DNA from 3 places in the Janthinobacterium sp. TPC_1 genome. Region 1 is predicted to be linked to each of the others. Evidence: predicted binding sites of a transcription regulator. Region 1 holds the regulator's gene; each other region holds the start of a gene.

Region 1 (7,087 bases):
GTCCGTCCCTGCGCAAGGCGTTCAAGAAGACGGCCAAGCACCTGGTATGGGGCGCCATCGCCCTGTGGACGGGCTTTACCTTTGTCGGCTACTTCACGCCGATCAAGGAACTGGCGCACGCGGTGACCACGCTCAATTTCGGTCCCTGGGAGTGGTTCTGGGTCTTGTTCTACAGCCTGGCAACCTACGGCAACGCGGGCTGGCTGCGCGAGCAGGTGTGCAAATACATGTGCCCCTACGCGCGCTTCCAGAGCGCCATGTTCGACCAGGACACCCTGATCATCACCTACGATGCCAAGCGCGGCGAACCACGCGGCGCCATGAGCAAGAAGGCCGGCAACAACGACAAGCTCGGCGATTGCATCGACTGCACCCTGTGCGTGCAGGTGTGTCCGACCGGCATCGATATCCGCAACGGCCTGCAGTATGAATGCATCGGCTGCGCCGCCTGCGTCGATGCCTGCAACAGCGTGATGGACAAGGTCGACCGGCCGCGGGGACTGGTACGCTACAGTACCGACCATGCGATGGAAAACAACTTCAATTCGAAGCAGATACGCCAGCGCGCCATGCGCCCGCGCGTCTTGATCTACACTTCCATCCTGGCCCTGATCATCATCGCCGTGTGTACTTCGCTGGCCCTGCGCACGCCGCTGAAGATGGACGTGATCCGCGACCGCGGTTCGATGGGACGCGAAGTGGAAGACGGCATGATCGAAAACGTCTACCGCCTGCAGATCATGAACACCTCGGAGCAAAGCCAGCATTTCAAAATCAGCGCATCCGGCTTGCCGGGCCTGACCTTGCTGACGCGCGAAGAAGTGACCTTGCAGCCAACGGAAACGCTGGGCTGGCCGATCCGCCTGCGCGTGCCGCACGGCGTCGGCGAGAAAGGCTCGAACAAGATTGCGATCGAATTGCAATCGCTGGACGACCCGTCGCTGCATGTGCGTGAAAGCGCGGTATTCATCGTGCCACGTTAACAAGGAAAGGCGGACGGGGACCGGGTGCCCTCGCCGCCGCCACGAAGTTGCAGGAAGGCCGGTTCCCGCATGGGGACTGGCTGATTAAACAGGAGAAATAGCATGTCCGACAGTCTGAAACTGCAACCTCCCGTTGCCCCGTGGTACAAGCACCGCTGGCCATGGCTGCTGATGATCGGTCCCGGCCTGTCCGTGGTCGTCGGCAGTTTCATGGGCTATATTGCGTTTACGCAACCCGATGCGCTGGTGGTGGGCGATTATTACAAGCAGGGCAAGGCCATCAACCAGGATTTGAAGCGCGACACGGCCGCCAGCAACCTGGCGATGGATACCAGCCTGTCGTATGACGTCGCTGCAGCGCGCCTCAGCGGTTCCGTGCACAGCTTCGGCAAGGCGTACCAGGGTCCGCTGCAGCTGCACCTGGCGCATGCGACGTTGCCGGAAAAGGATATCAAGCTGCTGGTGCAGCCCGATGCGGCCGGCAATTTTTCCGTGACGCTGCCGATGCTCGAACGCAGCCGCTGGCAGGTGCTGGTGGAAAACGATAAGCGCGAGTGGCGCCTGTCCGGCATCTGGACCTGGCCGTTGCAGCGCAGCATCGCGCTGCATGCGGATGAAGAACTATAACGTACAGTGCCGGGAAAACCGTAGCGAGCGGCAGTGATTTGTGGCTGAGAAGCACAGCTGTGCTATAGCACAGCGAGCATCGCAGGCCGCAAAGCGCGACGCGCAGTAGGTTTTGACGGTGCTGTTATTTGCAGACGTCCGTACCGGCCGTAATGGCCTTCAGTTTCGCCGGCTGCAGGATCTCGATCTCGCGGTTGGAGACGCGCAGCCAGCCTTCCTTCTTGAATTTCGACAATAAGCGGCTGACGCTCTCGATGGTCAGGCCCAGGTAGTTGCCGATTTCCTCGCGCGACATGCGCAGCTGGAATTTGCTGCTCGAATAGCCGCGCGCCTCGTAGCGCGACGCCAGGTTGACGATGAAGGCGGCAAAACGCTGCGTCGCCTGCATATTGCCCAGCAACAGCATCACGCTTTGCTCGCGCGTGATTTCCTGGCTCATCATGCGGTGGAAATGGCGCAGCAGGGTCGGCATGTTGCCCAGCAATTGTTCCAGGCTGGAAAACGGGATTTCACACACTTCACTATCTTCCAGGGCCACCGCATTACAGTGGTGGCGGTCGGCGCTGATGGCGTCCATGCCCAGCAGTTCGCCGGCCATCTGGAAACCCGTCACCTGCTCTTCGCCGCCGGGATTGATCTGGTACGTCTTGAAGTGGCCCAGACGGATCGCGTACAGGTTCTGGAACGAGTCGCCGATGCGGAACAGCGAGGCGCCGCGCACGATCTTGCGGCGGCGGCCGATGATCTGGTCCAGTCTGTCCATGTCGCCCACATCGAGGCCCATCGGCAGGCACAATTGATGCATGCTGCAAGTCGAGCATCGCGCACGCAACGCCTCCACGTTCACGGTGGGCAAGGTTGGAGTGAGTAGCGCTTCAGTCATGTCGGTACCTTTTAGAAAATGCAACAACAAGTTTACTGCATACAGGGTTGCCGTGTGCCAATTTCACCGCAATTTCGCTGAATAAACGACGTTCCGACTTTAATTATATGGCAACATCGTCAAAAGGCCGTACGGGGCAGGCAATTTGCGCGGTGGCGCTTGCCAAGCTGGGGCATTGATAGGAAAATTCCTGACAGCATTATCTGCCGCCTGTGCCGCCCGGTACTGAAAAGGAAATCATGAAGCCTCTCGGCATCAAAGCAAAAGTCGCGCTGGCCACCAGCCTGACCTCGATCGCCATGATCGCGCTGGTCACGATGATCCAGGTGCAGCACATGCGCGACGATTTCACCCGAGTACTGCTGAGCCAGCAGTCGTCCCTGATCACCCGCACCGCCGCCGAACTCGACGACAAGCTGGCCATGCTGCTGCAGATCGTCACCCTGACGGCCAGGCAGCAGCCGCCGGAACTGATCGCCCAGCCCGCCCAGTTGCGCCAATACTATTCGCGCCGCTCGATGCTGGTGCTGTTCGACGACGTGCTGGTGCTCGACGCGCATGGCGCCGTCGTGGCCGACATGCCGGAAGTGGCGGGGCGCGCCGGCATCAATGTTGCCGAGCGCGAATACTTCCAGACCGTCCTGCGCACGCGCCAGCCCATGATCACGGAACCGATGCTGGGCAAATCGAGCGGCATGCCCATCGTGCAGATGGTGGCGCCCGTGCTGGCCGCCGATGGCCAGGTGGCCGGCGTGGTGATCGGCGTATTGCGCCTGTACAAGGACAACCTGCTGGGCCGTTTGCGTTCGGAAAAGATCGGCAAGAGCGGCTATTACTTCATCCTCACGCGCGGCGCCGTGCCGCGCTACGTGCTGCACCCGGACACCAGCCGCTTGCTGCAGCCGCGCCTGCCGAACGCCAACCTGACGACGACCCAGCTGCTGAAGGACGATGGCGAAGGCAGCATGGTCAGCACCAACAGCCGCGGCATTACGGCCGTCAACAGCTTCAAGCGCCTGAAATCGGTGAACTGGCTGCTGGCCGCCTCGCTGCCCATCGACGACGCCTTCGAACCGTTCGATGGCGTGCTGTACCGGCTGGTGCTGTGGAGCATCCTCGCCTCGCTGCTGGCCGCGGCAGCAGTGCTGGGCTGGGTTACCGTGCGCCTGCTGTCGCCCCTGGTGCGCCTGCGCGATACCCTGCAGGCGCTGCGCACCAGCGGCAGCCGCTTCACCCCCGTACCCGTGCAGCAGCGCGACGAGATCGGCCAGCTGACGGAAGCCTTCAACGGCCTGATGAGCGAACGCGACCGGCTGCAGCAGGAGCTCGAAGCGCGCGCGGCGGAGCTGGAACAGGAGCGCGACCGGGCCGAGGCGGCCAACCGCGCGAAGAGCGATTTCGTGGCCAACATGAGCCATGAAATCCGCACGCCCCTCAATGCCGTGCTGGGCATGGTGTATCTGCTGGGAAATACCAAGCTCGATACGGAACAGCGCAAGTATCTGACCATGGTGCGCGTGGCGGGCCAGTCGCTGCTGGGCATCCTCAACGACGTGCTCGATTATTCGAAGATCGAGGCGCGCCGCATGGAATTGTCGCCCGTCGAATTCGACCTCGACGAAGTCATGAACACGCTGGCCACGACGATGACGATGAATGCGGGCGAAAAGGAGCTGGAACTGGCATTGCCGTCGAGCCCGACGTGCCGCGGCGCCTCGTGGGCGACGCCCAGCGGCTGCAGCAGATCCTCGTCAACCTGGCCGGCAACGCCATCAAGTTCACGGAGCAAGGCGAAGTGGTGGTGGCCGTCAGTCTGGCCGAGAAGGACAACGGCCGCGCCTGGCTGCGCTTTGAAGTGCGCGACACGGGCATCGGCATGACGGAACTGCAGCAACAGCAGCTGTTCGCCGCGTTTTCGCAGGGCGACCAGAGCATCACGCGGCGCTTCGGCGGCACGGGCCTGGGCCTGGCCATCAGCAAGCAGCTGATCCACATGATGGGCGGCGACATCGCCGTCGCCAGCAGCGAAGGCAAGGGCAGCCGCTTCTGGTTCAGCGTGCCGTTCGACATGCTGGCGCAGCCGGCCGAAACGCGGCGCACGCCCACCCTGGGCCAGCTGCGCCTGCTGGTGGCCGACGACAACCGCACCACGCGCGAGCTGATCGTCAAGCTGATCGAGGCGGGGCTGGCTGGCCGACGAAGTGGATTCCGGCTTTGCCGCCATCGAGCTGTACCGCGAGCGCCTGGCGCAGCAGCAACCGTACGACGTGGTGCTGGCCGACTGGCACATGCCCGTGATGGACGGCCTGGCCACGGCCAAGGCCATCCGCCAGGCGGCGGCCGGCCAGCGCCAGCCCATCGTGGTGATGGTCAACGCCTTCGCCCGCAACCACCTGGAGGAAATCTCCAGCGCGGCCGAGGCCGACGTGGTGCTGATGAAGCCGATTACGGGCTCGAGCCTGTTCGATGCCCTGCACCAGGCGCTGATTGCCAAGCACGACGGCGGCGAGCAGCGCATCCTGCACCAGCCGCTGGGCACGGAACTGGCCGGCGTGCATTTCCTGCTGGTGGAAGACAATCATCTGAACCAGGCCGTGGCGCGCGGCATCCTCGAACACATGGGCGCCACCCTCGACGTGGTGGGCGACGGCTTGCAGGCGGTGGAACGGCTGCGCACGGAGGCGCTGCGCTACGACATCGTGCTGATGGACATGCAGATGCCCGTCATGGACGGCTTCAGCGCCACCCACATCATCCGCACGGAACTGCGCTTGAGCCTGCCCGTGATCGCCATGACGGCCGGCGTGCTGGCGTCCGAACGCGAACGCTGCATGACGGCCGGCATCAGCGACTTCATCGCCAAGCCCGTCGTGGTGGAAGAGATGATGGAAGTCATCCTGCGCCACCTGCCCAAGCGCCCGCCAGTGCAGGCGGCAGGGCCGGCGCCCGTCGCCGATGAGGAGGTCTTTTCCATGGCGCCGCTGATGCGCGTGATGGGGCGCGACGCGAAAGGGCGCGGCGTGCTGCGGCGCATGGTGGAAGATGCGTTGAACAAGGGCATGACGCCCGTGCGCGACGCCGAAACGGCCTTGCAGGCGGGCCGCCACAGCGACGTGGCGCGCATCCTGCACAGCGTGCGCGGCTCCGTCGGCACCCTGGGCACGAAGCGCCTGATCCGCGCCGCCTTCGCCACCGAGGAAGCCATCGACGCGGGCCGCCTGGACGAGGTGCCGGCACTGCTGGCGCAGACGGCGCAGGAACTGGAACAGGCGCTGGCGGCGGCGGCGGATTGGTTGTCGCGCCTAAAAGATTAATTTATGCGGGTACGCCCAAAATCACGCTGGACGCCTTGAAAATCGCCGTCACATTGCTGCCGATCTCGATGCCCAGGTCGGTGCTGCTCTGGTTCGTGATGATGGCGGCAATCGTGCCGCCACGCGGCAAGTCCAGCACCACTTCCGTGTTGACGGCGCCCGTCTGCACGCGCGTCACCACACCGGTCAATTGATTGCGCGCCGAAAAGCGCGCGCCTGCGCTATCGGCCACGAGGATGATGGACGAGGCCTTGATCAGCGCAAACGCTTCCGCGCCCGGCACCAGGCCCAGGCTGGCGCTGCTGCCCTGCGTGACGATGGCCACGATGTGCTGTCCGCCCGGCAATTCCAAGGTGACTTCGTCGTTGACGGCGCCCTGTTTCAGTTCGGCAACTTTACCGAGGAATTGATTGCGTGCCGTGGTTTTCATGGCCATTCTCCGTATGAGTAAAAGATCGTCGGCGATGCCTTCCGCCTGGCTGCCCAGCTGGCGCAGGTAGCGGGCATGCTCGCGCTCGATGATGCGGAAATTGTCGACCAGCTGGCGTCCCCGTGGCGTCAGCCGCGTGCCGCCGCCGCCCTTGCCGCCCGTCAAACGCTCGACCAGCGGCTCGCCGGCCAGGTTGTTCATGGCATCGATGGCATCCCAGGCCGCCTTGTAGCTCATCTTGACGAGTTTGGCCGCCTGCGTGATGGAGCCGCACTCGGCGATGGCGCCCAGCAATTCCACCCTGCCGGCGCCGCCCAGGTTTTCTCCGCCCACCGTCATCCATACCGAGCCTTGCAGGCCGATTTCTGTTGCCGCTGCTTTATCCAATGCGTTCACCTAATGCCTTATTTTCTTCCATGCTGTCAATTTGTCCGTCACGCAAGTAAAGCACATGTTCGCCCAGGATGCGCGCATCTTCGGGATCATGTGTGATCAGGATCATGGGCACGTCCAGGCGCTGCTGCCACTGGCTCAGTTCCAGCCGCATTTTGACACGCAGGGCCGGATCGAGGGCGGCAAACGGCTCGTCGAGCAGCAACGCGGCCGGCTCAGCCACGAGTGCCCTCGCCAGCGCCACCCTTTGGCGCTGGCCACCGGACAACTCGTCGGGGAACTGGTGCGCCAGTTCCTGCAAGTGGAATGCATCGAGCCAATGCTCGACCTTCTGCAATTTTTCGCGCGCGCGCGGGTTGAACCAGCCGCGGCTCAGGCCGAAGCCCACGTTCTGGCGCACCGTCAGGTGCGGGAACAGGGCGTAATCCTGGAACAGGTAGGCGACATTGCGCTGCTG
Region 2 (7,087 bases), 1.6 Mb from region 1:
GGAAATGCGCCACGGCTGGCGGCCCGCCACGCTGAGGCCATCGAAGGCTTGCGGGCTGGTGACTTCGTGCAGCAGGTGCCGGTCGATGTACAGAATTGTCGTGCCATCATCTTCGGCCCGAACAACGTGGGATTCCCAAAGTTTGTCGTAAAGCGTCTTCATCATGATTTATGCAGCGTTGCCACAGCCTGTAGTAAGTGATCAAGTGATACCAGGTCATACGGTGATCCACAAGGATTATGCCATATATATTGGGCAACACAGAACCGAAATAGGCAAAAGCGTGGGATTGGCGATACAAAGTTCGGCGACTTTGTTGGATATGAGCTGGAAATTGCCGATATCGGCATATCGGCGACACGGCGGCCCCATCTGCGGACAGGCTGCCGAACGAGCCACGGCGCGACCAGAAAACGATACTTTTTCTTCAATCTTTCGTGTATTGTATTTCGACAATAATGACCGGCGCACCCGCGCCGCCACACCTGGGGACCTCGATGAAACTGCATTTATTGGCGCTGGCCGCGCTGCCCTTGGCCGGCGCCCATGCGGCGGCCGCCACGCCGGGAGAAACCTGCGCGCAGGACTTGCGCGCCATTGCGCCTTTCTTGTTGGAAAACGATACGGGCGCACGCGCCCACCTGGCGCAAAAGGGCCAGGCCTACTTCGACCTGGCGCTGGCCACGGCCGCAACGGCGGCGGCCGGCGCGGCCGACGGCAAGGCGTGCGACGCGATCCTGATCCAAAACTATGCGGGCATGTGGCGCAAGGGCCATTTGCACGTGAAGCCGGGCAGCGCGCTCGACATCGCCAAACCGGCGCCGGCCCAGCCCGCCGCGGCGGGACAGGCGGCGCCCTCGAAGGAACCGGCGCTGCAGATCTTGTCGGACTCGACCGTGCTCCTGGTCCTGCCCAGCTTCCACGGCCGCTACCGCGCCGCCGTGGCCAGCCTGCTCGAGACCCACCGCGACGCGCTGGCCCAGCGTCCCAACTGGATCCTCGACGTGCGCCGCAACGGCGGCGGCAGCGACAGCACGTATGCGCCGCTGTTGTCCTGGATCAGTTCCGGCGAAATCGTCAGCATGGGCGCCGAATGGCTGTCCACGCCGGCCAATATCGCGGGCCAGGAGAAAGTCTGCGCGCTGCTGGCGCCCGGCGACCAGGCATGCGCGGCCTTTGCGGCCCAGGCCGTGGCGCAGATGCGTACCGTCCAGACGGGCCAATACGCGCCGCAGCAAAGCGGCGGCACCATCAGCTATGCGCGCGTGGAGACGCCCGAGCCGCGCCGGCCGGCGCGCGTGGCCGTGCTGGTCGACCGCGACTGCGCCAGTTCCTGCGAAGAATTCCTGCTGGCGGCGCGGCAAAGCTTTCACGTCAAATTGATCGGCCGCAACAGTTACGGCGCGCTCGACTATTCGAATCTGCGCCTGCACATTCTGCCTTCGGGCTTGCGCCACCTGCAATACGCCACCTCGCGCTCGGCCCGCCTGCCGCAGCTGCAGGTGGACCTGGGCGGCATCATGCCCGACATCTACCTGCCGCCGCCGAAGGACGAGGCGGGCCGCGACGATGAGATCGTGCGCGTGCGGCGCTGGCTGGAAGGCGGCACGCTGCGACCGGACGGCGCATAAAAAAAGCCCGCTGCGCAATCTGCGCAGCGGGCTTGATTTTTCAAAGCAAAGCTTATGCCGCCATGCGTACCGTGCCGCGGCAGCCGTCCATCAGGAAGGACAGCCCCACCACAGCACCAGCTCGCCTTCTGCCGAACGGGCCGTGCCCGTGATGCCTTCCACGGTGATGGCCGTCATCGGCTTGATCACCAGGTCGGCCGTACCATCGACGGCTGCGACGGCCAGGATATACGGCTGTGGCGCGGCGACAACAATGCCCACGCGCTCGCTGCACGATTCGTAACCCAGCGAGCCGGCCAGCGACCGCACGGGCAATGGACGGCCCTGGTCTTTCAGCACGGGCGCGCCGCCCACTTCCATGAAGGTTTCCGGCAATTCGACGACGCGCTGCACCACGGCCATCGGCAGCGCCAGCGCGGCACCCGAGGTCGATACCAGCATGGTCGGCACGATCGACAGTTCGATCGGCAGGCGGATGGCGAACTTGGTGCCCTTGCCCAGCGTCGACTCGATGTGGATGGCGCCGCGGTTTTTCTCCACGGCAGTTTTCACCACGTCCATGCCCACGCCGCGTCCCGAGACGCTGGATGCCACTTCCTTGGTCGAGAAGCCCGGCAGGAACACCAGCTGGAAACATTCGTCGTTGCTCAATTGCGCGTTTTCGCTGATCAAGCCCTTTTGCTGGGCCTTGCTGCGCAGGAAGACCGGGTCCATGCCCTTGCCGTCATCCTGCAGCACGATCATGACACTGTTGGCTTCCTGCCAGGCTTTCAGCGAAATATACGACTTGGCGGGCTTGCCGGCAGCCAGGCGCGCTTCCGGCGATTCGACGCCATGGTCGAGCGAGTTGCGCAGCATGTGCACGAGCGGGTCGTACAGGCTGTCGACCACCACGCGGTCGACTTCCGTCTCCGCGCCTTCGATGGTCAGTTCGACATCCTTGCCCAGGTCCTTGGCCAGTTCGCGCACCAGGCGCGGGAATTTCTGGAACAGACGGCCCACGGGCTGCATGCGCGTGGCCAAAGTCGCCCGCTGCAGTTCCGTCGAGTAGCGCGAAGCGCGTTCCAGGGTTTCCGCCAAGGTCGCCATCAGGGTGGCGGCCTGGCCTTCGAATTTGAATTGAAGCAAGCGTTCGAGCAGCACGGCAGCCTGGTTGGCGGCCTGCACGGATTCGCCGGCCACTTCCAGCAGCGCGTCGAGCTTGACGGCGTCGACGCGGATGCTGTCTTCCTTGACGGGCGCGGCATGGCGCACTTCCGGACGCTCTTCGCGCCGTTCCGCGCCATCCCAGGCCTTGGCGGCCGGCTTGGCGGCAGCGGCAGCAGCGGCGGGCGCAGCCGCGGCCACGACGGCAGGGGCAGCGGCGACGGCGGACACCGGCGCGGCAGCGACCCGGCTGCCCTCGGGCACGACGGCGTTATACATGCCTTCCCAGTCCAGGCCATCGGCGCCGGCGGTGGAAACGGCAGCGGCAGCGGCAGGCGCCGCCGCCACGGCCTCGGCAACGGGCGCGGCCACTTCCGCCACCACGGCGGCGGCTGGCGCAGGCGCATCCATGCCCTTGCCTTCGATGGCATTCGTCAGGATGTGTTCCAGCTCTTCCGGCATGGCGGCAAGCTTTCCGGCGCAGAACCATTGGCCAGTTCCGTCAGCTGGTCGGCGACGAAACCGGACGCCTGCAGCGCCGCCTCGATGGCGATCGGCGTCACGGGCGCGGCGCCCGTGCGCAAGGCGTCGAACAGGTTTTCCGTCAGGTGGCAGGCCGCCACCAGCGCGGGCAAGCCCATGAAACCGGCGCCACCCTTGATGGTGTGGAAGGAACGAAACACGGCATTCAGTGTTTCCTTGTTGTCAGGATCACGCTCGAGGCGCAATAAGTGCTCTTCTACATTAACCGCAAGATCCATCGCCTCAACGACGAAATCCTTGAGCATATCGTCCATTAGAATCCCAAATCCGCAAGAAGGTCGTCTACATTATCCTGGTCCAGCGCCACCGACGGCACGGACGGGCCCTGCATCAGCGGCACCGGCTTTTGCGCCAGTTTTTCGCGCACCTCGGCCGGCGCGTTGTCGCGCAACAGCTGGGCCAGCTCGTTTTCCACCGTCTTGGTGATGTTGACCACTTTTTTGATCAGCTGGCCCGTGATGTCCTGGAAGTCCTGCGCCATCATGATTTCCAGCAAGCGGGCTTTTTCCGCTTCCGTCGCCTCGGCAACGGCTTGCGCGAACTGGCGCGAATCGCCGGCCAGGGCCTTGAATTCTTCCAGGCTCAGCTTGCCGTCGAACAGCGCCGTCCAGCGGCCGTCCATGTCCTTGGCCTTCTTCGACAGCACGTCTTGCGCCGGCATGCCTTCGTCGAGCGTGTTCAGGACCTTGTTGGCGGCCTGCTCCGTCAGGGTGGCGACATATTCCAGGCGGTCCTGCGCGTCGACGATCTGCGACGACGCTTCCGTCAACGCCTTGTCGTAGCCCAGTTCGCGCAGCGAATCGTGCAGCAGGCGCACGATGCCGCCCAGGCGCTCGAACATCGGCTTGTCGGACTGGTCGACGGGATCGGCCGCTTCGCCAGGCGCGGCAACTGCCGCGGGCGCCGCTTCCGCGACGGCCGCTCGGCCGCTGCGGCTGGCGCCGGCACGGCGGCACTGGCCGACACGGAGTCGAACAGGGCGTCAAAATCGTCCTCCGCAATCACGGCGGGAGCGGGCGCGGCGGCAGGTGCGGGCTGAGCCGCTGCCGCACTTTGCGCAGATACTTCATCGAATAATGCATCGAAATCATCAGCGGCGTTGGTCATATCCCTGCTTCTCCATAATTTGTCAAAATTCCGCCTGAACTGTGCGTTTTACAGACTGATACCCACAATGTCTCGATTAAGATGATTTGAGGCAATACCGCTGCGATGGTGCGAGTGTAGCAGGGCGCCGCCCTGTTGGTAAATCTCAAAACGCGCTTCCTGGTGCAAAGCTTGTCCACAAGAGCTTTTCCGTCAGGAAATAAGTGTTCCTGCTGTTGTATTTTGAAATACTACCATTGGCGTGCGTGCAAGACCACGCATGACACAAGAAATCCTGCTCCCGGGCGCCTGCGCAACAGCGCCATACGGACATCGTTGCAGGTAAAACACGATCTTTCTGCCAATGTTGTCTATACTGAAGGTGCAGTTGTATTGATAATTATCAAGTCTTTACATGAATACAATGCTGCCGCCCCGTCTACAATAAGAGGCGTTGCGCGCGCTGAGTCACCGCCAAAGGACCTGCCATGTATAAGAAAATTCTGATCGCCACGGACGGTTCCACCGTCTCCAACTTGACGGCCTGTGCCGGCGTTGCCTTTGCCGAACAGATGCACGCCGATATCCTTGCCGTGTACGTGGCGCCCGAATACCAGTACCCGGTGTACATCGAAATCATTCCACCAAGCTATCCCAGCGAAGAGGAATACCGCATCGCCATGCGCAAGGCGGGCGCCGACCACTGGCAGCCCATCCTCGACGCGGCGGCCAAGCGGGGCCTGCAAGCGACGGGCTTGACGGCCTTTTCCGACAGCCCGGCCCTGAAAATCGTGGAAGTGGCGCAATTGCAGCAATGCGACCTGATCTTCATGGGCTCGCATGGCCGCAGCGGCTGGGGTCAGTTGCTGCTGGGCAGCGTGACCAATAAAGTGCTGTCGCACTCGAAATTGCCGGTGCTCGTGCATAGGCTGATCAAGGAACCCCCGACGAAATAAGGGGTCACATGGCCATGGGGCCGCCGCGGCCTGCACACCTGCACATTAAGAAAAAGGCAAATCCGCGGCCATTTCAGTTAAAATGACAATGTTTCTCGCTTCTCAACAATTGGCCGCCACGAAACGGCCAGAGCAGACTACACGCTTCCAGATTGCCCGCCTATGATACGTATTGTGATTGCCGACGACCACACCATCATGCGTGAAGGATTGAAGCGCATCCTCGACGGCGCACCGGATATCGATATCGTGGGTGAAGCCATCGACGGCTTCGAAGTGCTCAACCACGTGCGCCAGGGCGGCTTCGATCTGTTGCTGCTCGACCTGTCGATGCCGGGCCGCAGCGGTGTCGACCTGATCCGGCAAATCCGCAGCGAAGCACCCAAGCTGGCCATCCTGATCCTCACCATGCACGAGGAAGAACAATATGCGGTGCGCGCCATCCGCGCCGGCGCGCAAGGCTATCTGACCAAGGAAAGCGCGGGCACCCAGCTGGTGGGCGCCATCCACAAGGTGGCGTCGGGCCGTCCCTACATCAGCGCCGAGGTGGCGGAGCAACTCGTGCTCAACATCATGATGCCGAATGAAAGCTTGCTGCATAAACAGTTGTCGGACCGCGAATTCGAAGTCTTTTCCCTGCTGGTGGCAGGCAAGTCGATCACGGAAATCGCCAACAATCTGCACCTGAGCGTCAAGACCGTGAGTACGCACAAGACGCGCATCATGCAAAAGATGGGCATGAGCTCGCTGTCTGAAATGGTCCAGTATGCCGTCGCGCACCGCCTGCTCTCCCCCTTCAAGACCTAAGTCCAACGGCGCGCGCCCGCGCGTCGACTGTAGGAACAATCCTACTTCATCTACCACAGCTCCTACTGCCATATTCAGCCACTGCTGATATTAATTGCATACGGTTGTTGGCATACTGAAACCAGTAATCAAGTTGCTGGGAAGTTATTTCATCACACAGCAAGTCTTCAGCGAATTGAGCATTACCTGCCTGGACGCGCGCCGCCGGCCCTTGCCCGCCCGCCGCCCTGTGCACCCCGTCATTCAACTCTGAACTACCTGTCACCAGGAGATGAACATGCTGTCCACGCAAACGCCTGAAACCCGCGCTGCCGCTCCATCGCTGCCCCCTGCCACTCCGATGGAAGCGGGGCGCCAGCGCCAGGGCCGGCTATGGTCGAACCTGAAGGAGGTGTGCGACCTGCTGCATATCTCCAGCGCTTGTACCATCGCCGCCGACGAACTGCTGTTCCAGCACGTGCAATTCAAGACGGGCCAGCGCGTGCACACCATCGGGCAACCGTTCGACACCCTGTACATCGTCAATTCGGGCTTCCTGAAAACCGTGCTCATCGACGAATTCGGCAATGAGCAGGTCCTCAGCTTCCCCATGAAAGGCGACATGCTGGGCGTCGACGGCATCCACTCGCGCCATTATTCCTCGGAAGCGGTGGCCCTGTCGACTGCGACTGCGACCTGATCCTGCTGCCGTTCAAGAAACTCACGGCCCTGGGCAGAGTCCACCTGGAACTGGAAAACGTCATGTATGGCGTGATGAGCCGCGAACTGGTGCGCGAGCAAGCCATGATCGGCATGCTGGGCGCCCTCAGCGCCGAAGCCCGCGTGGCGCGCTTCCTCGTCTCGCTGGCCGACCGCTTCGCGCAGATGGGCTACTCGAGCAAGCTGTTCAACCTGCGCATGACGCGCCACGAAATCGGC
Region 3 (7,087 bases), 2.6 Mb from region 1:
GCCGTCGAGGTCGATGACCTTGAGGCCATAGTTCTCGCCAGCAACTACCACTTCGGCACGGCCGATCGGCGTGCCATTGACCTTGATCACCAGCGGTTCGCCGGCCAGCATGTCGAGTTCGATCACGCTTTCCGGGCCGATGGCCATCAGTTCTTCCAGCGAAATGCGGGCCGAGCCCACTTCCAGGGTCAGGGTGACGGGAATCTTGCGCATCATCTGCGGAATGTCGCGCCGCGCGCGGCCGCTGGGCACGTCGGACACGTCGCCCTGGTCGATGATCATGTCATCGCCCAGGTCTTCCAGCAGGGTTTCGCTCTGGTTGGTATCGTTCATATTCATATTATTCGACATCTTCAAATGAGGTTAAACAGAGCTTGCCCTTGTGTTCGGAAACAGCAGCTGTAAATAAACGGGAGTCGTCCAGCATGACGTCAGTACGGCTCAGGCTGACGGGAATCACGTCGCCCACGCGCAGGTCGAACAAGGCGCCCAGTTGCATCTGCTTGCTGACGAGGCGGCCTTCCAGCGTCACTTGCAGGCGCGAAGCGAGCGGACGCACGCTGCCACGCAAGGCCTTCTTCGCTTGCGCGCGTTCGGGCAACAGGCCGCGCAGCACGTCGGCCATCAGGCGCTTGTCCAGCGAGAACCAGAAGTGGCCGCTCTGCCCTGCCTCGACGTCGCTGAGCGCCACGCTGACGATCCAGCTGCCGCGCGCCGGGTGCACGCCCGACTGCACGGCGAACTCGGCACTGGTGTCGATGCCGCTGCTTTTGCCCAGCGTTTGCAGATTCTTGTGGATACGGGTAAACAAGCTGTTCACCAACTGTTGTCCCAGCACCACAGCGAGGCGCTCCTCGGTGGCCGTCACGCGCACCTGCGCCGGATCGGGCAGCACGCCCTTGGCGCCGGCACTACCATAGCGATAGTTCAGCACGCTCAAGAGGATCTGCCGTTCGAGGGCAAAGCCCGTCTGGCTGGCCGGCGTGGAAAAACTCAGCCAGCGATTCACGCTGTCCTCGTTTTCCACGCGCGACAAATTCACGGCATCGATCTGGAAATTACCCCAGTAGCGACGGCTCATGGGCTGGCGCAAGGCCACTGCCAGGTCGTCGCGCAGCTGGGCGCCGAATACATGCAGCAAATGGACAGGACGTCCAAGCAGACAGGAATCGAGGACTTGATGGCGCGCAGCTTGATCTGTCTTGGTAATGATTGTCATGTAGTGGTCATGTCGGTATTGCGGTGGCAGAACAAATTATACGGATCGCCCGAAATTAAATACAGCATCATCTTGACCTTGCCTACCGGTATGCAAGCAAACGATTGCGCATCGTATCGCATGCTAGATGACTACGGTGCTGAACAATACATGAAAACGCCAAATATTGCCATGTATCAATATTCCTTGAGACAATCCTCTCTTTACTTTATAGTTGCCTGCGGGTAAGCTTATGGCGAGAAAATAGTGATTTGCAGTGCGCCATTCCCCTTACCTGATTCCGGTTTTTATGGCAGTTTCCAGTTTTATTATTGCCACCAGCAGAAACTCTTATCAGATAAATATTAGTTATCATGGCCATGTAAATCATGTCGGCGTGGGTTTGCTGGGTTTGTTTGAGTCTGCTTGAGCGGATGGTGTGGCAACTGATAAAACTGATGGGTCCTGCAACTCGGACCGGGCAGGATGGCATTGGATGTAATGCCTGCCGGAATGGCAACACCAGTAATTTCTGATTGATACGTCACCGCATATTGAAAGTAGAGGGCAAGATGAGCAACGAACTCGCAGGTCTGATCAAGGCCGATCTGGCAGCACTGAGCAATGACGCGCGCGCCCTGGGCGCCAGCATCGCGCCCGCCGCCCAGTTCGGCGCGCCGGAACAGTCCGGCTTCTCCTTTGCGCAAAGCATGAAAGACGCCATCGGCAAGGTCAACGGCGACGACCGCATGGCCGCGCAGAAAATGAGCGACGTCGACAGCGGCAAGAGCGACGACATGGTCGGCGCCATGCTGGCCAGCCAGGAAGCGAGCCTGTCCTTCTCCATGTTGATGCAAGTGCGCAACAAGGTCATGGGCGCCGTCGACGAACTCATCAAACTGCCTCTGTAATCTTCACGTCCTGATCCACGCCCAGCCTCCCAGCGAAAGTTACCCCAAGTGATTACCCCCATGAAGTCCGCATTTGCGCGCTGGCGCCTTGGCGCCCAGCCCGCCATCCCGCCCGCCCTGCTGAAAAACCTGGTTCCCATCGTCGTGCTGGCCATCGGCATCACCGCCATGGTGACCATGTATGCCTGGCGCGACCAGGCCAACTACAAGCCGGTGTTTGGCGCGCGCGAAAAAGTGGCCGTGACGGACATGATGGCCACCCTGGACGCCGAGCACATCCCCTACCGTTTGCATCCGGACAGCGGCCAGGTGCTGGTGCCCGACGCCATGCTGGGCAAGGTGCGCATGCTGCTGGCCTCGAAGGGCGTGACGGCGCAGCTGCCGGCCGGCCTGGAGCTGATGGACAAGAATGACCCGCTGGGCGTCTCCCAATTCGTGCAGGACGTGCGCTTCCGCCGCGGCCTGGAAGGCGAGTTGGCGCAAAGCATCATGACGATGGACGCGATCGCTTCGGCGCGCGTCCATCTGTCGATTGCCAAATCGACGTCGTTTGTCGCCAGCGACGGCGACAAATCGTCCGCCTCCGTGGTGGTGGCGCTGAAACCGGGCCGCACCCTGGCGCCGGAACAGATCGCCGCGATCATCAACATGGTGTCCGGCAGCGTCGCCAGCCTGGCGCCCACGCGCGTGAGCCTGGTCGACCAGGGCGGCAACCTGCTGTCCTCGCACGTCGACCTGACGGACGGTTTCGATGCCTCGGCCGCCGGCAATGAAGGCGCGAAACGTTTCCAGGATGAAATTCGCCGCAACGTCACGGGCTTGCTCGGCCCCGTCATCGGCGAAGACAACTTCAAGCTCAGCGTGACGGCCGCCGTGAACAACGACCGCGTGGACGAAACGCTGGAAAAATACGGCGAAGCTCCGAAAGTGACGAGCGAAGCGATGCGCGAAGAGCAGGAACGCAACCGCACCGTGGCCGGCATTCCCGGCAGCCTGTCGAACCGTCCGCCAGCGGCCGCCGTGCCGGCACCGGCCGACGCCGCCGGCGCCGCGCCCGCCGATGGAGCACCGAAGCCGTCCGACGACGGCACGGCCCGCAAGAACGCCACCACGCGCCAGTACGCGTACGACCGCAGCATCACGCAGATCAAGCGCAGCCGTGGCCGCCTGGAAAAACTCAGCGTCGCCGTGGTCCTCAACAGCGCCGCCGCACCGAACCCGAAAACGGGCTGGACCCCTGCCGAACTGGGCAATATTGAAAAAATGCTCAACAGCGGCCTGGGCATCAACGCCCAGCGCGGCGACAGCCTGAGCCTGACGGCGCTGGCCTTCCCGGCCAAGCCGCCCGTGGCGCAGTGGTGGGAAGAGCGCGACACCGTCGTCGATTTCAGCAGCTGGCTGCTGTACGCCCTGGGCGCCGTGCTCGGCTACTTCCTGATCCTGCGTCCGCTGCTGCGCCTGCTGACCACGCGCCTGGCGCCGCCGGCACTCAAACAGATCGATCCCGCCATGGCCCTGGCCGGCAGCAGCACGGCCGGCGCCACTGGCGCCACCGCCGCCGCCGGCGCGCCGGCCTTGGGCGTGAATGGCAGCCCGCTGGCGCTCGAAGGCGAAGCTGCCGCCGGCGGCAGCATGCCGGTCGTGCCGCTGCTGGAAAACTATGACTTGCCGCCACCCGGCTCGGCGGTCGACGTGATGGTCGACCACCTGAAAGTGCTGGCGGAAAAAGAACCCGAGCGTGTCGCCGAAGTCGTCAAACAATGGATGCAGAAAAATGGCCGAACTCAACAACAATAATTTCCCTGACGACGCAGATGTCGAGAACGTCAGCCTGAGCCCTGTGGAACAGGCTGCCATCGTGCTGCTGAGCATAGGCGAAGAACAGGCCGCCAATGTGCTGCGCTGCCTGTCGCGTGAAGAATTGCTGGAAGTCACGCAGGTGATGTCGCGCATGAGCGGCATCAAGGTCGAATCCGTGAAAACGGCCATGCAGACCTTCTTCGACGACTACCGCCAGCAAAGCGGCGTGCACGGCGCCTCGCGCAGCTACCTGAAGCGCTCGCTGGACATGGCGCTGGGCAGCGATATCGCGAACAGCGTGCTGAACAACATTTACGGCGACGCCATCCGTCCGAAAATGGCGCGCCTGCAATGGGCCTCGCCAAAATGGCTGGCCGAATACATCGTCAACGAGCACGTGCAGATGCAAGCCGTGTTCCTGGCCTTCCTGCCGCCCGCGCTGGCCGGCCAGATCCTCGATGCCCTGCCCGTCGAAGGCCGCGACCTGGTCTTGCTGAACCTGGCCCGCCTGGACGAGATCGACCGCGACCTGCTGGTCGAGCTCGACGAACTGGTGGGCCGCTGCCTGGGCACGCTCGACACGCAAAGCACCAGCGTGGAAGGCATCCGCCAGGCGGCAGAGATTCTCAACCGCATGCCGGGCAACCGTGCCGCGCTGGTCGAACTGCTGCGCGCGCACGACCCGGACGTCGTCTCGGAAATCGAACTGAGCATGTACGACTTCCTGATCCTGGCCACGCAGAGCGATGTCACGCTCACGCGCATCCTGGAAGACGTGCCGATGGAACAGTGGGCCATCGCCCTCAAGGGCGCGGAACCGTCGATCCGCGACGCCGTGCTGAAAACCATGCCGCGCCGCCAGGCGCAGAGCTTCGAAGACATGATGCGCCGTTCCGGCCCCGTGCCTTTGAGCCGCATCGAACAGACGCGCCAGGAAATCATGGCCACCGTCAAGGGCCTCGCCGATGCGGGCGAAATCGAAGTGCAACTGTTTGCCGAAGCGGTGATCGAATGAAACACTTCCGCTCGTATCGTTTCCCGCCCCTGTCGCAATTCATCGCCGCCGGCCAGCGCGCCGCCAGCGAGGACACGGACGGCCAGTGGCAGGCGTCCGTCTCGGAAGGCTTCGAGCAGGGCCAGCGCGACGGCTACGAAGTGGGCCTGGTGCAAGGCCAGCAGGACGGCTACGACGCCGGGCGCAGCGACGGCGTGGCGCAGGGCCGCGAAGAAGGCCGCAATGAAACCCTGGTGGCGCTGGACCGCCTGGCCCGCCCCGTCGACGCCATCCTGCGCGACCTGAAGAAAGTGCGCGCCGATTACCGCGAAGCGCAGCGCAAGGAAGTGGTCGACCTGGTGGCCAAGGTGGCGCGCCAGGTGATCCGCGCGGAACTGGCGCTGCAGCCGGTGCAATTGCTGGCCCTGGTCGACGAGACTCTGGCCTCGATGCCGCCCACGCGCGAGGAAATCGACGTTTTCCTCAATCCGGAAGAACTCAAACGCATCAGCGAACTCGATCCGAAGCGCGCCAAGCGCTGGAACCTGATCGCCGACGCGCGCCTCGACGCGGGCGAATGCCGCATCAAGGCGGGCGACAATGAAGTCGACGCCGGCTGCCATCAGCGCCTGTCGGCCTGCATGGAGCAAGTCAGCAGCCACCTGGCGCTGGCCGCCGAACACGCTGACCAGGGCGCGCCTGCATGATCGCCGACACGCTGCGCAGTTTCGAGATCGGCGATATCCCGGTCGCGACACCCACCGGCCGCCTGGTCGGCGCTTCCGGCCTGCTGCTGGAAAGCGCCGGCTGCCGCCTGCACACGGGCCAGCGTTGTCAAATTGAAACTGTCAGCGGCGAGTGGCTCGATGCGCAAGTCGTCGGCTTCCGCGAAAAACTGTCTTACCTGATGCCGTTCAAGAAGGCCACGGGCCTGACCACGGGCGCCAGGGTCCTGCCCCTGCCCGACAAGGCCAGCCTGCAGATCGGCCCCTCGTGGCTGGGCCGCATGGTGAATGGCCTGGGCGAGCCGATCGACGACCTGGGCCGCCTCGGCGGCGAACACATCCTGGAAGTCACGCCACCAAAAATCAATCCCCTGAAGAAACAACCGGTGGTCGAACCGCTGGACGTGGGCGTGCGGGCCATCAACAGCATGTTGACCTTGGGCAAGGGCCAGCGCGTGGGCCTGATGGCCGGTTCCGGCGTCGGCAAGAGCGTGCTGCTGGGCCTGATCACGCGCCAGACGGTGGCCGATGTCGTCGTCGTCGGCCTGATCGGCGAACGGGGCCGCGAAGTGCGCGAATTCGTCGAAAAGTCGCTCGGCGCCGAAGGCTTGAAAAAAGCCGTGCTGGTGATCGCACCGGCCGACGAATCGCCCTTGATGCGCATCATGGCCACCGAGCTGTGCCATTCCATCGCCGCGCACTACCGCGACCAGGGCAAGCACGTGCTGCTGCTGGTCGATTCGCTCACGCGCTATGCCATGGCCTTGCGCGAAGTGGCGCTGGCCCTGGGCGAGCCGCCGGCCACGCGCGGCTATCCGCCTTCCGTCTTTTCGAACCTGCCGCAACTGGTGGAAAGCGCCGGCAACGGCGCCCACCCGGACGGCAGCATGAGCGCCATCTACACGGTGCTGGCCGAAGGCGACGACCAGCAGGATCCCGTGGTCGACACGGCGCGCGCGATTCTCGACGGCCACATCGTGCTCACGCGCGAACTGGCCGAACGGGGCCACTACCCCGCCATCGACATCGCCGCCTCGATCAGCCGCTGCATGGCGCAGGTGATCACGCCCGAGCACATGCAGGCGGCGCGCGCGCTGAAGGCGTCGATGGCGCGCCACGCGCGCGTGCGCGACCTGATCCCGCTGGGCGCCTACGTGCCGGGCGCCGACCCGATCACCGACCGCGCCGTGCAGCTGCACGCGCCCATCGAAGCCTTCCTGTGCCAGGGCACCAAGGAAGAGGCGCCGATGGGGCCGTGCATCGAACAACTTGAACAGATCATGGCCTAGGAGCATATGTGAGCGACGCGCATACCATCCGCAATCTGACCACCCTGGTCGCCTGCGCAGCACCGAAGTGGAACGCCTGCAAGGCGAAATGGCGGCGCAGACGGCCGTGCGCGAGCGCTACCAGAAAAACCTGGAGCGCCTGACGGGCCTGTACACGGATAGCGGCCCCA

The links. Region 1 encodes FNR, which switches genes on or off when oxygen is low (the NO sensors DNR and NnrR bind a similar motif). Its sites were predicted from a motif close to TTGATNNNNATCAA; they were not measured.
Region 2: ACQVLG_RS30350 (universal stress protein) is a predicted target of FNR. The motif match lies at 4,800-4,813, and genes of this name have one in related genera.
Region 3: ACQVLG_RS20410 (FliM/FliN family flagellar motor switch protein) is a predicted target of FNR. The motif match lies at 1,386-1,399, and genes of this name have one in related genera.

The regions. Positions count from the first base shown of each region.
Region 1 covers NZ_CP195157.1:1,543,874-1,550,960, forward strand. The annotation lists gene ccoG (cytochrome c oxidase accessory protein CcoG) at 1-983, shown strand, start outside; gene ACQVLG_RS07505 (FixH family protein) at 1,086-1,610, shown strand; gene fnr (fumarate/nitrate reduction transcriptional regulator Fnr) at 1,735-2,493, opposite strand; gene ACQVLG_RS07515 (cache domain-containing protein) at 2,733-4,373, shown strand; partial or broken gene ACQVLG_RS07520 (ATP-binding protein) at 4,265-4,501, shown strand; gene ACQVLG_RS07525 (response regulator) at 4,695-5,807, shown strand; gene ACQVLG_RS07530 (TOBE domain-containing protein) at 5,809-6,633, opposite strand; gene ACQVLG_RS07535 (sulfate/molybdate ABC transporter ATP-binding protein) at 6,617-7,087, opposite strand, start outside.
Region 2 covers NZ_CP195157.1:6,252,014-6,259,100, forward strand. The annotation lists partial or broken gene leuC (3-isopropylmalate dehydratase large subunit) at 1-165, opposite strand, end outside; gene ACQVLG_RS30335 (S41 family peptidase) at 498-1,631, shown strand; partial or broken gene ACQVLG_RS30340 (chemotaxis protein CheA) at 1,684-3,574, opposite strand; partial or broken gene ACQVLG_RS30345 (protein phosphatase CheZ) at 3,574-4,427, opposite strand; gene ACQVLG_RS30350 (universal stress protein) at 4,895-5,362, shown strand; gene ACQVLG_RS30355 (response regulator) at 5,525-6,169, shown strand; partial or broken gene ACQVLG_RS30360 (Crp/Fnr family transcriptional regulator) at 6,510-7,087, shown strand, end outside.
Region 3 covers NZ_CP195157.1:4,146,490-4,153,576, reverse strand. The annotation lists gene ACQVLG_RS20415 (FliM/FliN family flagellar motor switch protein) at 1-339, opposite strand, end outside; gene ACQVLG_RS20410 (FliM/FliN family flagellar motor switch protein) at 341-1,219, opposite strand; gene fliE (flagellar hook-basal body complex protein FliE) at 1,771-2,109, shown strand; gene fliF (flagellar basal-body MS-ring/collar protein FliF) at 2,170-3,906, shown strand; gene ACQVLG_RS20395 (flagellar motor switch protein FliG) at 3,884-4,924, shown strand; gene fliH (flagellar assembly protein FliH) at 4,921-5,610, shown strand; gene fliI (flagellar protein export ATPase FliI) at 5,607-6,917, shown strand; gene ACQVLG_RS20380 (flagellar export protein FliJ) at 6,985-7,087, shown strand, end outside.